3 regions of the Streptomyces hesseae genome follow, and region 1 is predicted to be linked to each of the others. Evidence: riboswitches for the same ligand, from Rfam matches in the RefSeq annotation. Region 1 holds a riboswitch; each other region holds the start of a gene.
The links. A riboswitch is a leader RNA that binds a small molecule or an ion and turns the genes downstream of it on or off. The one in region 1 is predicted to bind cobalamin.

Region 1 (4,447 bases):
CGGTACGAACGCCCGTCCCGCCGCGCGGGCGACCTCGCGCAGGAACGCCCGGCGGAACCCGTCGCTCTCCAGCGACCCGTGCCAGTGCGTACCCCACACCGCGCCCACCCGGCAGCCGTCGAGGAAGGATTCGTCCCCGCCCAGCACCTTGGCCACGCCGTGATGGATCTCGTACCCCTCGACGTGCTCGCCCAGGGCCTCGCCGACCGGCCGGGCCAGGGTCTTCCCGACCGCGAACCGCACGCGCACCGGCAGCAGGCCCAGGCCCTCGACCGTGCCGGCCTTCGACTCGACCTCGTCGTCGATCCGCTCGCCCAGCAGCTGGAAGCCGCCGCAGATGCCCAGCACCGGGCGGCCCTCCGCCGCCCGCCGTACGAGCGCGTCGGCGAGCCCGCGTTCGCGCAGCCACGCGAGCGCGCGAACCGTGCCGCGCGTGCCCGGAACGACGACGAGGTCGGCGTCGGCGAGCTCCTCGGGGCGGTCGACGAACCGTACGACGACGCCCGGTTCGGCGGCCAGCGCGTCGACGTCCGTGAAGTTCGACATCAGCGGCACCGCGCACACGGCGACCCGCAGGACGTCCGCGCCGTGCGGCGGGGCGACCACGGACTCGCGGACCGCGCCCCGCAGGGACACGCGCAGGCCGTCCTCCTCGTCGATGCCCAGGCCGTGGGCGAACGGCAGCACGCCGAACGTCCGCCGGCCCGTCAGGTCGCGCAGCATCTCCAGCCCCGGTTCCAGCAGGCTCACGTCGCCCCGGAACTTGTTGACCACGTAACCCGCTATCAGCTCCTGGTCCTCGCGGGAGAGCAGCGCTGTCGTACCGAAGAAGGAGGCGAAGACACCGCCCCGGTCGATGTCGCCGACCACGACCACGGGCAGCCGCGCGGCGCGGGCGATGCCCATGTTGACGATGTCGGAGCGGCGCAGATTGATCTCGGCGGGGCTGCCGGCCCCCTCGCAGATCACGGCGTCGTGGGTGCGCCGCAGCTCGGCCAGGCACTCCGTCACCGTGCCGAACAGCTGCTCCTGGCGGCCCTGGTGGTAGCCGCGGGCGCTGAGCTCGCCCACCGCCTTGCCCATGAGGACGACCTGGCTGCTGCGGTCGCTTCCGGGCTTGAGCAGCACCGGGTTCATGAGGGCGCTCGGCTCGACGCGGGCGGCGGCGGCCTGCATGGCCTGCGCGCGCCCTATCTCCGCGCCGTCGCGCGTCACGAAGGAGTTGAGGGACATGTTCTGCGCCTTGAACGGCGCGACCTTGACGCCCTTGCGGACCAGCCAGCGGCAGATGCCGGCCGTGACCACGCTCTTGCCCGCGTCCGAGGTGGTCCCGGCCACCAGCAGGCCCCCGCCCGGCGGGCGCCCGCTCCTGTCGGCTGTCACCGAGACTGTCACCGGTTCCTCCCCGCCTTCCTGAACAGGCTGCCCACCGTACGGGCCGTCAGCGCCGTCCCCAGGGCCAGCAGTGACACCCGGCGCGAGAGCCGGACCGCGCGTTCGATGTCGGCCGTCCGCACCGGGCGGTTCTCCCCGCCCAGCACGGGGCGGTGCTCGACGCGCCCGGCGTAGGCGAGGGTGCCGCCCAGGCGTACGCCCAGGGCCCCGGCGAAGGCGGCCTCGACCGGCCCGGCGTTGGGGCTGGGGTGCCGGGCGGCGTCGCGCCGGGCCACGCGCAGGGCGCCGCGCGGGTCGGGCCCGGCGAGGACCGTGAGCGCGGCGGTCAGCCGGGCGCCCGGCCAGCCGACGACGTCGTCGAGCCGGGCCGACGCCCAGCCGAACCGCCGGAGCCTGGGCGACTTGTGACCCACCATGGCGTCCAGGGTGTTGACCGCCCGGAAGCCCACGAGCCCGGGCACCCCGGCCAGCGCTCCCCAGACGAGGGCGCCCACGACGGCGTCGGAGGTGTTCTCGGCGACGGACTCCACCACGGCCCGGGCGATCTGCTGCGCGTCCAGCGCCTGCGGGTCGCGTCCGCACAGGTGCGGCAGCCGCTCCCGGGCGACCTCCAGGTCCCCGGCGGCCAGCGCACCGCCGATGGCCCGGGCCTCCCGGCCCAGGGACGTGCCGCCCAGGACGGACCAGGTGACGGCGGCGGTCAGCGCGATCTCGGCAGCGGGGTGACGTCGCGCGGCACGGGTCAGCAGCCCGGCCCCGGCGACCGCGCCACCGGCGCAGACCAGGGTGTGGAGGGTGCCGTAGCCCCGGTGGTCGCGCCACAGCCGCCGTTCGACGGCCTGCGCGGCCCGCCCGAACGCGGCCACGGGATGCCCGCGGCGGGGGTCCCCGAGGAGCAGGTCGCAGGCGAAGCCCAGGGCGGTGCCGTACACGAAGGGGCCGTACATGAAGGGGCCGTGCGCGAGGGAAAAGCGGTCGCGGCCGGGCATGGCGAAGCGGTGTCCTCACTCAGGGTCCGCGCCCTGGCTCGACGTGACGGCGACCAGAGTCTCCTGGCTCCCCGGATCCGCGCCGCCCCCGGCCTTCCGGCTCGCGCCGTGGCCATCGGTTGGGGGGACACTCCCCGGTGACAGTGGCGGGACCGCGCCGGATTCGCACCGGCTTCCTCTGCTGTCGCCGTTTGGCTCGGGAAGTCCACCACGGGGCGGGAAGGGGCGTCAACTCGCCCTGACCTGCGCTCCCGCCGCTCTACTGGCGGCGTCGCGCCATCCACGAAGCCAGCGACACCGTGACCCCCAGCATGATCGAGGACCAGGCCGCCAGGAGCAGGAGCTCGCCGGCGGGTGGGCGCGGTGGCGCCGAGCTCAGCAGACGGATCGTCTGGTTGACGGGAGTGACCAGGCGGCCGACCAAGGCGATCAGGCTCAGCACGAGCGCCGTGGCGAAGGCGTAGCCCTGTCGTTCGATCAGGGGGCGGGCACAGCAGGTACCCAGGGCGACGGCGGTGAGAGCGCAGATCAGGTGGGCCATGAGACCGGTGGCCAGGTCGGCGGGTGTGTGGAGGCGACCGCTGGAGACCATGGGCCAGATCAGGGCGGCGCCGCCGAGAGCGAGCACACCGGCCAGGGAGGCACAGGTCTTGCCGAGCATGACCCGTAGGCGGCCACCGGCGTTGATCAGGGTGACGGTGGCCTGGAGCGGGTCCTCGGTGTTGTGAAGGCTGAGGGTGAGCCACACGCCGACCGGCAACAGCGCGGCGGCGGAGGCCCCGTAACCCGGCAGGACCGAGCCCTGGACGGCGTACAGGACCGCCAGGAATCCGAGGTAGGCCACCAGCTGGGGCAGGAACCGCTGGGACCGGAGGTAGTCCGCCAGGGCGTAGCGGGCGATCGTCGTCATCGGTGACCACCGGCACCCGGGCGGACCTCGAAAACGCTGTGCCCTTGTCTCAGGACCTCCGCGAGGACCGCGTCGGACCGGTCGGCGCCGACCTCAAGGCATATGCGCCGCCGCTCATTCTCGCCCACGGACCGGACGCCCGGCAGAGCGCGCAGCGCCTCCATCACGCGCGACCGGTCCTCCACCATCGGCACGCCCAGCGTGATCGCGAAACCCTCGGGCGCCGCCTCACCCATGGCTTCCTCGGTGAGGCGGCCCCGGTGCAGCCGGTGGACCGCGTCCGCGCTCGCGGCGACGGTGCCCGGCCGGTGCTCGGTGAGCAGAACGACCACTCCCGCGGCACGCCACTCCGCGAGGCAGTCCACGAGGACTTGATGGGTACGGGCGTCGAGGCCGGACCACGGTTCGTCGAGGATCAGCAGCCGGGGGCCGCCGAGCATGGCCTGGGCGAGAGCGACTTTCTGGGCGTTTCCTTTGGACAGCGTGCTGATGGGGGCGTCGACGTCCCCCTCGATGCCCAGCCGGTCCAGCAGTTCACCGCCGCGACGGGCGGCGTCCGCGGTCCGGAGTCCTTGGACGCGCCCCATGTGCAGGAGGTACGAGCGTGCGCTGAGCCGCATGTTCGCCGGGAGCCGCTCGGGCACATAGCCGATCCTGTCCGGGCGCCCGCGAACGGAGCCGGAGCTGGGCCTCCTCAGCCCGGCGGCCACCTTGAGCAGGGTGGACTTGCCCGACCCGTTCCCGCCGACCACCGCGGTGACGGTCCCGGAAGCCAGATCGAGGGTGATGTCATCCAGTACGCGCGGCCCTCCGCGTGTGTACCGGACGCTGACCGACTCCAAACGCACCTTTCAGAACCCCCGTCGAACGCCGTCACAACCGTGCATGCAAGAGGTACTGAACGCGCGATCGGCGGTCCGGGTTCCCCGCGTTGACGGCGGAGGGGCGGGACCGAAGCTCTTCGGTCCCGCCCCTCCGCCGGCATACGCGGTGTCGCGTCAGGTGACGAGCGTCAGGCGACGATCAGATAGATCCCGTACCCCACCGCCGCCGCGCACAGCGCGAAGCACGCGTACGCGCCGGTGCGGGCCAGCGCGGTGCTGCCGCCCGCGTCGGCCGCGGAAGTCGCGGACGTCGCGCCCGCGGCCTCCGG
Region 2 (4,447 bases), on a different contig from region 1:
TCGGTGACGGTCTCCCTCGCCGTGGTGGCCGCCGTGTCGGTGACGGCGATGCTGGCCGGGACGCTGGCCGTGGCCCAGGCGATGTTCCTGTCCGCGCACGACCTGACGGTCGTGACGACGGTGTGCGCGATGGCCGCCGTGGTCTCGCTCGCCACGGCCCTGCTGCTCGGCCGCTGGGTGGTGGCCCGTAGCGCCGCGCTGACCCGCGCGGCCCGGTCCTTCGGCGAGGGCGGCACCTTCGCCGCCCCCGGCGGCGGCGCCACGGCGGAACTCGACGCGCTCTCCCGGGAGCTCGCCGCCACCAGCGCCAAGCTGGCCGAGTCCCGGGATCGCGAACGCGCCCTCGACGCCTCGCGGCGCGAACTGGTGGCCTGGATCTCCCACGACCTGCGTACCCCGCTGGCGGGGCTGCGCGCCATGTCCGAGGCGCTGGAGGACGGCGTCGCCGAGGACCCCGCGCGCTACCACCGGCAGATCCGCACCGAGGTCGACCGGCTCAACACCATGGTGGGCGACCTCTTCGAGCTCTCCCGCATCCACGCGGGCGCCCTGCCGCTGCGCCCGAGCCGGATGTCGGTGTACGACCTGGTGGACGAGGCCCTGGCGGGTGCCGGGCCGCTGGCGCGGGAGCACGGGGTGCGGCTGGTGGGGGACGGTGTGGACGCCGCGCCGGTGGAGGTGGACGGCAAGGAGATGACCCGGGTCCTGGGGAACCTCCTGGTGAACGCGATCCGGCGGACCCCGCCCGACGGCACGGTCGCGGTGGCCGCGCGGCGCGAGGCGGACGCGGTGGTGGTGTCGGTGACGGACGGCTGCGGCGGCATCCCGGAGGAGGATCTTCCCCGGGTCTTCGAGACGGGCTGGCGGGGCTCGGCGGCCCGGACCCGGCCGGGGGGGCGCGGGGCTGGGCCTGGCGATCGTCCGCGGCATCGTCGAGGCCCACGCGGGCCGGGCGTCGGTCCACAACGTGCCCGGCGGCTGCCGGTTCGAGGTGACGCTCCCGACGGCCGTCAGCGCGGGGCCGCGCCACCCCGTGAAGGGGGATCACGGCCCAACACGCTGACGTGATCAGGGGTCGTGCGTCACGATGCACCCGCCGGCAGAGCGAGCAGCGACGACCGTGGAGCGGGATGGCCCATGTCCGACACCGGAGCCGAGTCAGATGTCGACGCCGACCCCCTGCGCAGGATCGCCGCGGCGATCGAGCGGGAGTGGGATCCCTCGACCCGGACGTGCCTGACCTGCGGCGGGCCGGCCCTGGTGGTCGTGCGGGAGGAGTCGGCCGGGAGCAGCCCCCCGGTGATCAGCGCCCGCAAGGCGTGCGCGAACCAGGGCTGCGAACGCCCCTGATCCCCCGGCCGGGGCCTCAGCCGTCCGCGCCCGCCCCGGCGGCAGCCGTCCGTGCCGCCCAGCGCTGTTCGACCTTGGCGAAGCGCCAGTAGCCGAGGGCGACGGCCCAGACCACCACGAACAGCCCGACGATGACGAAACCGACGTTGTCGAGGTTCAGCCCCGCGATCCAGCCGGTCACCGCGTCGTCCAGGCCGAGCTTCTCGTGGAGCACGCCCACCAGCTCGATGGTGCCGATGAGGAAGGCTACGGCGATGGACAGCCCGGTGATGGTGAGGTTGTAGTAGACCTTTCTGACGGGGTTGGAGAACGCCCACTGGTAGGCGAAGTTCATGAACGTGCCGTCGAGCGTGTCGAACAGGCTCATGCCGGCCGCGAACAGCAACGGCAGGCACAGGATCGCGTACCAGGGCAGCCCGGCGGCGGCGCCGCTGCCCGCCATGACCATCAGTGTGACCTCGGTGGCGGTGTCGAAGCCCAGGCCGAAGAGGAAGCCCAGCGGGTACATCTGGCCGGGGCGGCTGATGGAGCGGGTGAAACGGCCCAGGAGGCGGTTCATGAAGCCGCGCGAGTCGAGCTGCTTCTCCAGTTCGGCCTCGTCGTAGCGGCCCTCGCGCATGGCGCGGAAGACCCTCATGATGCCGGCGAGGGCGACGAGGTTGAGGATGGCGATGAGGTAGAGGAATCCGCCGGAGACCGAGGTGCCGACGACACCGAGGGCCTGATGGGTGGTGGAGTTCTCGTTCATCAGCGTCCCGGCCAGCCGGGTGCCGCCGGTGACCAGCAGCGTCAGCAGGACGACGACGCTGGAGTGGCCGAGGGCGAACCAGAAGCCGACGGAGACCGGGCGCTGCCCGTCCGCCATCAGCTTGCGGGTGGTGTTGTCGATGGCGGCGATGTGGTCGGCGTCGAAGGCGTGCCGCATGCCGAGGGTGTAGGCGGTGACGCCGAGGCCGACGCCGAAGGCCTTGGAGCCGACGGTGTAGTGGTTCGGCACGACCAGCAGGAAGAGCACGCCGAACGCGACGACGTGGAGGGCGACGACGACGGCCAGCAGGCCGGCGGTCCGCAGGGTGTCCTCACGCCGCCAGCGGAAGGCGGGCGGGGACGGTTCGGTGGATGTGGCTATGGATATGGACATCTTGGGGTGAACGCTCCAGCACCTCGTGGATCATTTCGAGATGCCGTGGCCGGTCTCCTGGCTTACGGGTGACTGGCGTTACCGTCCCGCCTTCCCGGCAGCCGGACGCTGCCAGTGGCTCCACGAGCCGGGGCGCGCGGAAGAGGACGGTCACTCCCCGATCACAGTGGCGAGGGCCGCTCCGGAATCGGCCCACGAGGGGCCTCACCGGTCTTCCCGAACACCACGGCCGGGCAACCATAACGTCCCGGCCGGGCTCCGGGGCGAGAATGTGGCACTTGCCATCTCCTCGCAGCAAGGTCCGACACTCCGCAGGTGATGGACGCGCCGGGCGGCCCGGTGTACGAGTGCAGGAAGACCTCGACGGACGGCCGAGAGAGGGCTGATCGCCAATGGCGGACACGGCAGGGGACATCGAGCGGGGGCCCGGGACACCGGAGCCCGGGGTTCCGGAAGAGCGGTCGGCGTTCGTCCGCCGTATCGGGCTGTTCCAGGCCACCGCCATCAATATGAGCCAGATGTGCGGCATAGGACCGTTCGTCACCATTCCGCTGATGGTGGCCTCCTTCGGCGGGCCACAGGCGGTCATCGGCTTTGTCGCCGGGGCGGTGCTGGCACTGGCCGACGGGCTGGTGTGGGCCGAGCTGGGCGCGGCGATGCCCGGCGCGGGCGGCAGCTATGTCTATCTGCGGCAGGCGTTCCAGTACCGGACCGGCAGATTGGTGCCGTTCCTGTTCGTGTGGACGGCGATGCTCTTCATCCCGCTGGCCATGGCCACGGGTGTGATCGGTTTCGTCCAGTACCTGGGCTATCTCTGGCCGGGCATGACGCAGACCCAGGGCGATCTGACGGGCCTGGCGTTCGTCGTGGTGGTCGTCGGGCTGCTGTGGCGGCGGGTGGAGAGCATCGCGCGGATCACGGCCGTGCTGTGGTGCGTGATGATCGCCTCCGTCGTCCTGGTCATCGTCGCCGCGTTCACCCACTTCAGCCCGGACCGGGCCTTCACCTACCCGGCGGGCGCCTTCGACCTCACGACCGGTCAGTTCTGGCTGGGCTTCGCGGCGGGCCTGACCATCGGCATCTACGACTACGGGGGCTACAGCACCGTCGCCTACATGGGCGCCGAGATCAAGGACCCCGGGCGTGTGATGCCACGTTCCATCATCTACTCGATCCTCGGCATCATGGCCATCTATCTGCTGCTCCAGATCGGCACCCTGGGCGTCGTCGACTGGCGGGAGATGCTGGACCCCGACTCCACGGCCGGGTCCTCCGTGGCCTCGGCGGTCATGGAGCAGACGTGGGGCAAGGGCGCGGCGGACGTCGTCACCGTGCTGATCCTCGTCACGGCCTTCGCGTCGGTCTTCACCGGGCTCCTGGGCGGCTCGCGCATCCCCGTGGACGCCGCGCGGGAGAACGTCTTCTTCCGCCGCTTCGGCGCCCTCCACCCGCGGCTGCGCTTCCCGGTGCTGCCCCTGACGACGATGGGACTGGTCTCGGCCGTCGGCTTCCTGATCGGCCGTCATACCGACCTGGCGACGATCATCCAGTTGCTGATGGCGGTCATGGTGATCCTTCAGGCGCTGTCGCAGGTACTGGCCTTGACCGTGCTGCGGCGCCGGCAACCGGGACTGCCGCGCCCGTACCGGACGTGGCTCTATCCGCTGCCGAGCCTGGTGGCGCTGGCGGGCTGGCTGGTGATCTACGGCTTCGCCGACCGGAACTCCCCCGGCCGCCATCCCATCGAGTGGTCGCTGGCCTGGGTGGGCGCGGGGTGCGTGGCCTTCGTGCTGTGGGCGGCGAGGGAGAAGGTGTGGCCGTTCGGGCCGCGGGAGATCAGTGAGGAGTACCTGCCCGGAGGGGTCTCCGCCATCGGGCTCGCCGAGCCCGTGACGGCCGTCTCCGGCGGGCCTGTCACCGACGCGGGGGACGACGATCCGGACCCCGGCACGGGCC
Region 3 (4,447 bases), on a different contig from region 1:
CGACGAGCGTGGCGTGGGCGCGGCGCTTGGCCTGGGTGCCCTCGCCGGGGTCGTTGACGAGGAACGGGTAGACCAGGGGCAGGTCGCCGAGGGCCGCGTCGGGGCCGCAGGCGGCGGACAGGCCGGCGTTCTTGCCGGGCAGCCACTCCAGGTTGCCGTGCTTGCCCAGGTGGACCATCGCGTCGGCGCCGAAGCCGCCGTCCTCCTGGGAGGCGGCGATCCAGCGGTAGGCGGCGAGGTAGTGGTGCGAGGGCGGCAGGTCGGGGTCGTGGTAGATGGCGATGGGGTTCTCGCCGAAGCCGCGCGGCGGCTGGATGAGGATCAGCAGATTGCCGCGGCGCAGGGCGGCGAGGACGATGTCGCCCTCGGGGTTGCGGCTGCGGTCGACGAACATCTCGCCGGGCGCCGGGCCCCAGTGCTCCTCGACGGCCTCGCGCAGCTCGGCGGGGAGCTGCTCGTACCAGCGCTTGTAGTCGGCGGCCGGGATGCGGACGGGGTTGCGGGCCAGCTGCTCCTCCGTCAGCCAGTCCTGGTCGTGGCCGCCCGCGTCGATGAGGGCGTAGATGAGCTCGTCGCCGTCGCCGGACGCGAGGCCGGGGACCTCTTCCGTGCCGAAGTCGTAGCCCTCCTCGCGCAGCCGGCGCAGCAGGGCGACGGCGCTGGCGGGGGTGTCGAGGCCGACGGCGTTGCCGATACGGGAGTGCTTGGTGGGGTACGCGGAGAGGACGAGCGCGAGCCGCTTCTCGGCGGCGGGGATGTGGCGGAGGCGGGCGTGGCGTACGGCGATGCCCGCGACGCGGGCGGCGCGCTCGGGGTCGGGGACGTAGGCGGGCAGGCCGTCCGCGTCGATCTCCTTGAAGGAGAAGGGGACGGTGATGATGCGGCCGTCGAACTCGGGCACGGCGACCTGGGTGGCGGAGTCGAGCGGGGAGAGTCCCTCGTCGTTCTCCTCCCAGGCCTTCCGGGTGCCGGTCAGGCAGAGGGCCTGGAGGATCGGCACGTCGAGGGCGGCGAGCGCGCCGGCGTCCCAGGACTCGTCGTCGCCCCCGGCGGAGGCGTCGGCGGGCCGGGTGCCGCCGGCGGCGAGGACGGTGGTGACGATGGCGTCGGCGTCGCGCAGGGCGTCGATCAGCTCGGGCTCGGGGGCGCGCAGCGAGGCGACGTAGAGCGGCAGGGCGCGGGCGCCCGCGTCCTCGACGGCGCCGCAGAGGGCCTCGACGAAGGCGGTGTTGCCGCTCATGTGGTGGGCGCGGTAGTAGAGCACGGCGACGAGCGGGCCGGACGCGCCGGGCTTGGGGGTGCGCTCCAGCGCGCCCCACGCGGGGGCGGGGGCCGGCGGCTCGAAGCCGTGGCCGGTGAGCAGCACGGTGTCGGAGAGGAAGCGGGCCAGCTGTTCGAGGTTGGCGGGGCCGCCGTGGGCGAGGTAGGCGTGGGCCTCGGCGGCGATGCCGACGGGGACGGTGGACGCCTCCATCAGCTGGGCGTCGGGGGCCTGTTCGCCGGTGAGGACGACGACGGGGCGGGGGCCGGCCAGGAGCTGGTCGAGGCCCTCCTGCCAGGCGCGCAGACCGCCGAGTAGGCGCACGACGACAAGGTCGGCGCCCTCCAGGAGCGCGGGGAGTTCCTCGAGCGCGAGCCGGGCGGGGTTGGCGAGCCGGTACGGGACCGGGCCGCCGGCCGAACGGGCGCTGAGCAGGTCGGTGTCGGACGTCGACAGAAGCAGGATCACGGCATGCCTTCCTCGGGGTCCGCGCCCCGGGCGGTGGGAGGACGGCAGGAGTTCCTGACTCACCTGGCATCGCTGCCGGGCACACAGTGGCGGGACCGTGCCGGGATCACACCGGCTTCCTCCCCTGTCGCCGTCGCTGGCGCTGCCATAGTAGCCATGCGGGGTGGGCCTCCAGGAGGGGAAGATGCCCCTGACCCGCCCTTTCGTCGTTTCCGAGCAGGGCTTCGCCCCCCGCGCGCCCCCTCCCGCCCCGTCCCGCCCCCTTGTCCGCGCTGACTCGCGTCGTCCTCAACGCCGGACGGGCCACTTCCACCCCCGGTCGGTATGCTCGCCGCCATGCCCACTCCCCCCGAACCCCCTGGTCGCGAGCGCGGCGATGCCTGTCCCGGCGCGCTGCGGCTGCACGCCGCGGACGACGGGGCACTGGCCCGCGTACGGCTGCCGGGCGGACTGCTGACGGACCGTCAGGCGAGCGCACTCGCCGACGCCGCCGACGACTTGGGCGACACCCGCCTCGACCTCACCTCCCGCGGCAACGTCCAGCTCCGCGGCCTCGCCGACGGCTGCGGCGCCGCCCTGGGCGCGCGGCTGCGGGAGGCAGGTCTGTTGCCGTCGGACCGGCACGACCGCATCCGGAATGTCGCGGCTTCTCCCCTGTCCGGCCTGGATGGAAAGGGCTTCTCGGACATCCTGCCCTGGGTGCGGGAACTCGACCGGCTGCTCTGCGCGTCGGACGATCTCACGGACCTCTCGGGCCGTTTCCTCTTCGGCCTCGACGACGGCCGGGGCGACATCACGGCCCTCGTACCCGATGTGACATTGATCGCAACCGGCGACGGCCGCCAGGCCCTCCTGTGTTTCGGCCCCGGCCCCGACGCCCTGCGCGTCGCCGCCCAGGACGCGCCGCGCGCGGCCGTTCTGGCGGCCCGTGAGTTCCTCGCGGTGCTGTGCGAGAGCGGCGGGAAGGCCTGGCGCGTCCGCGAACTGGCCCCCGGGCTGCGGCCGAGCACGGAGCGGCTCGCGGCCCGGCTGGCGGCGGCCGGCATCGGCTCCGCGCCCGTACCGCGCGCCGCGCTCCCCCTCGGCTCCCCGCCCGCGCCCGGCGCGGTCCAGGGGCCCGGCGGGCGGTGGGCCGTGTCGGTGGCCGCGCCCCTGGGCCGGTTCTCCTCCGCCCAGTGGCGGCTCCTCGCCCGTACCGCCGGCCAGGACGGCGACGGCGAACTCCGCGTCACCCCCTGGCGCGGCGTCGTCGTCCCGGGGCTCACCGCCCCGGTGGCCGCGGCGCGCCTCGCGGCGCTCGCGGACGCGGGTCTGGTCACCTCCGCCGCCTCCCCCTGGCACGGCGCGGGCGCCTGTACCGGCCGGCCGGGGTGCGTCAAGTCCCTCGCGGATGTACGGGCCGACGCGACCGCCTCCCTGGAGGCCGCGCGCCCTGGCAGCGCCGGGACGCTGCCCGTGTACTGGTCCGGGTGCGAACGGCGCTGCGGCCACCCCGGCGGCCGGTGGGTCGACGTCCTGGCGACCGGCGACGGCTACCGGATCGCCGTACGACGGGAGGCGGAGGACGAGACGGTCACGGCGCCCGCGGTGACGACCGTGACGACCGCCGCCGACCTGGCCGACGCGGTCACGGCGGCGCGAGACGCACGCCCCGACGCACACCCCGACACACACCCCACAGAGACGACGTCGCCCGACGGCCCCCGCGACTGAACGGGCCACGGCGGCGGCACCACGGCAGCAACACCCACGCAGAACCAGCGACATGCACCACCCAGCGAGCGAGGGCACAGTGTTCGACTACGACAAGGACGGCGCGTCCATCTACCGCCAGTCCTTCGCCACCATCCGCGCCGAGGCGGACCTCGGCGGGCTGCCGCCCGACGTCAGCAGGGTCGCGGTCCGCATGATCCACGCCTGTGGGATGACCGACCTGGTCCAGGACCTCGCGTACTCACCGGCGGTCGTGGCCCGCGCCCGGGAGGCGCTGCTCGCGGGCGCGCCGATCCTGTGCGACGCGAACATGGTCGCCAGCGGCGTCACCCGCAAGCGGCTGCCCGCCGGCAACGAGGTGGTGTGCACCCTCGCCGACCCGGCCGTGCCGGAGCTGGCGCGGCGCATGGGCACGACCCGCAGCGCGGCGGCGCTGGAACTGTGGCGCGACAGGATGGAGGGCGCGGTGGTCGCCGTGGGCAACGCCCCCACGGCGCTGTTCCGCCTCCTGGAGATGATCCAGGAGGGCGCGCCGCGCCCGGCCGCCGTGCTGGGCATCCCGGTCGGCTTCATCGGCGCGGCGGAGTCGAAGGACGCCCTGGCCGATAGCCCGCTGGGGCTGGAGTATCTGGTGGTGCGGGGCCGGCGCGGCGGCAGCGCCATGGCCGCGGCCGCGATCAACGCGATAGCGAGCGAGGAAGAGTGAACGAGAAGCCCATGCCCACCGGGCGGCTGTACGGGGTGGGGCTGGGGCCCGGCGACCCCTCGCTGCTGACCGTACGGGCCGTCGAGGTCATCGCGTCGGCGGACGTCGTCGCCTACCACAGCGCCCGGCACGGGCGGAGCATCGCGCGCTCCATCGCCGAACGCCATCTGCGCCCCGGCCAGATCGAGGAACCGCTGGTCTATCCGGTGACGACGGAGACCACCGACCACCCCGGCGGCTACCGGGGCGCGCTGGAGGAGTTCTACGAGGAGGCCGCGGCCCGGCTCGCCGCGCACCTG

Region 2: it holds a riboswitch for cobalamin, as region 1 does, so the genes downstream of both, nicT (Nickel transporter NicT) here and RM609_RS31095 (cobalamin biosynthesis protein) in region 1, are expected to answer to the same signal.
Region 3: it holds a riboswitch for cobalamin, as region 1 does, so the genes downstream of both, cobN (cobaltochelatase subunit CobN) here and RM609_RS31095 (cobalamin biosynthesis protein) in region 1, are expected to answer to the same signal.

The regions. Positions count from the first base shown of each region.
Region 1 is NZ_JAVRFI010000031.1:54,981-59,427, reverse strand. Features, by position in the region: gene RM609_RS31100 (cobyric acid synthase) at 1-1,383, opposite strand, end outside; gene RM609_RS31095 (cobalamin biosynthesis protein) at 1,392-2,384, opposite strand; cobalamin riboswitch at 2,442-2,562, opposite strand; gene RM609_RS31090 (hypothetical protein) at 2,644-3,294, opposite strand; gene RM609_RS31085 (ATP-binding cassette domain-containing protein) at 3,291-4,142, opposite strand; gene RM609_RS31080 (hypothetical protein) at 4,307-4,447, opposite strand, start outside.
Region 2 is NZ_JAVRFI010000004.1:380,150-384,596, reverse strand. Features, by position in the region: partial or broken gene RM609_RS09775 (sensor histidine kinase) at 1-1,063, shown strand, start outside; gene RM609_RS09770 (hypothetical protein) at 1,138-1,350, shown strand; gene nicT (Nickel transporter NicT) at 1,367-2,491, opposite strand; cobalamin riboswitch at 2,522-2,734, opposite strand; gene RM609_RS09760 (APC family permease) at 2,884-4,447, shown strand, end outside.
Region 3 is NZ_JAVRFI010000004.1:352,647-357,093, reverse strand. Features, by position in the region: gene cobN (cobaltochelatase subunit CobN) at 1-1,729, opposite strand, end outside; cobalamin riboswitch at 1,759-1,891, opposite strand; gene cobG (precorrin-3B synthase) at 2,054-3,442, shown strand; gene RM609_RS09660 (precorrin-8X methylmutase) at 3,495-4,148, shown strand; gene RM609_RS09655 (precorrin-2 C(20)-methyltransferase) at 4,160-4,447, shown strand, end outside.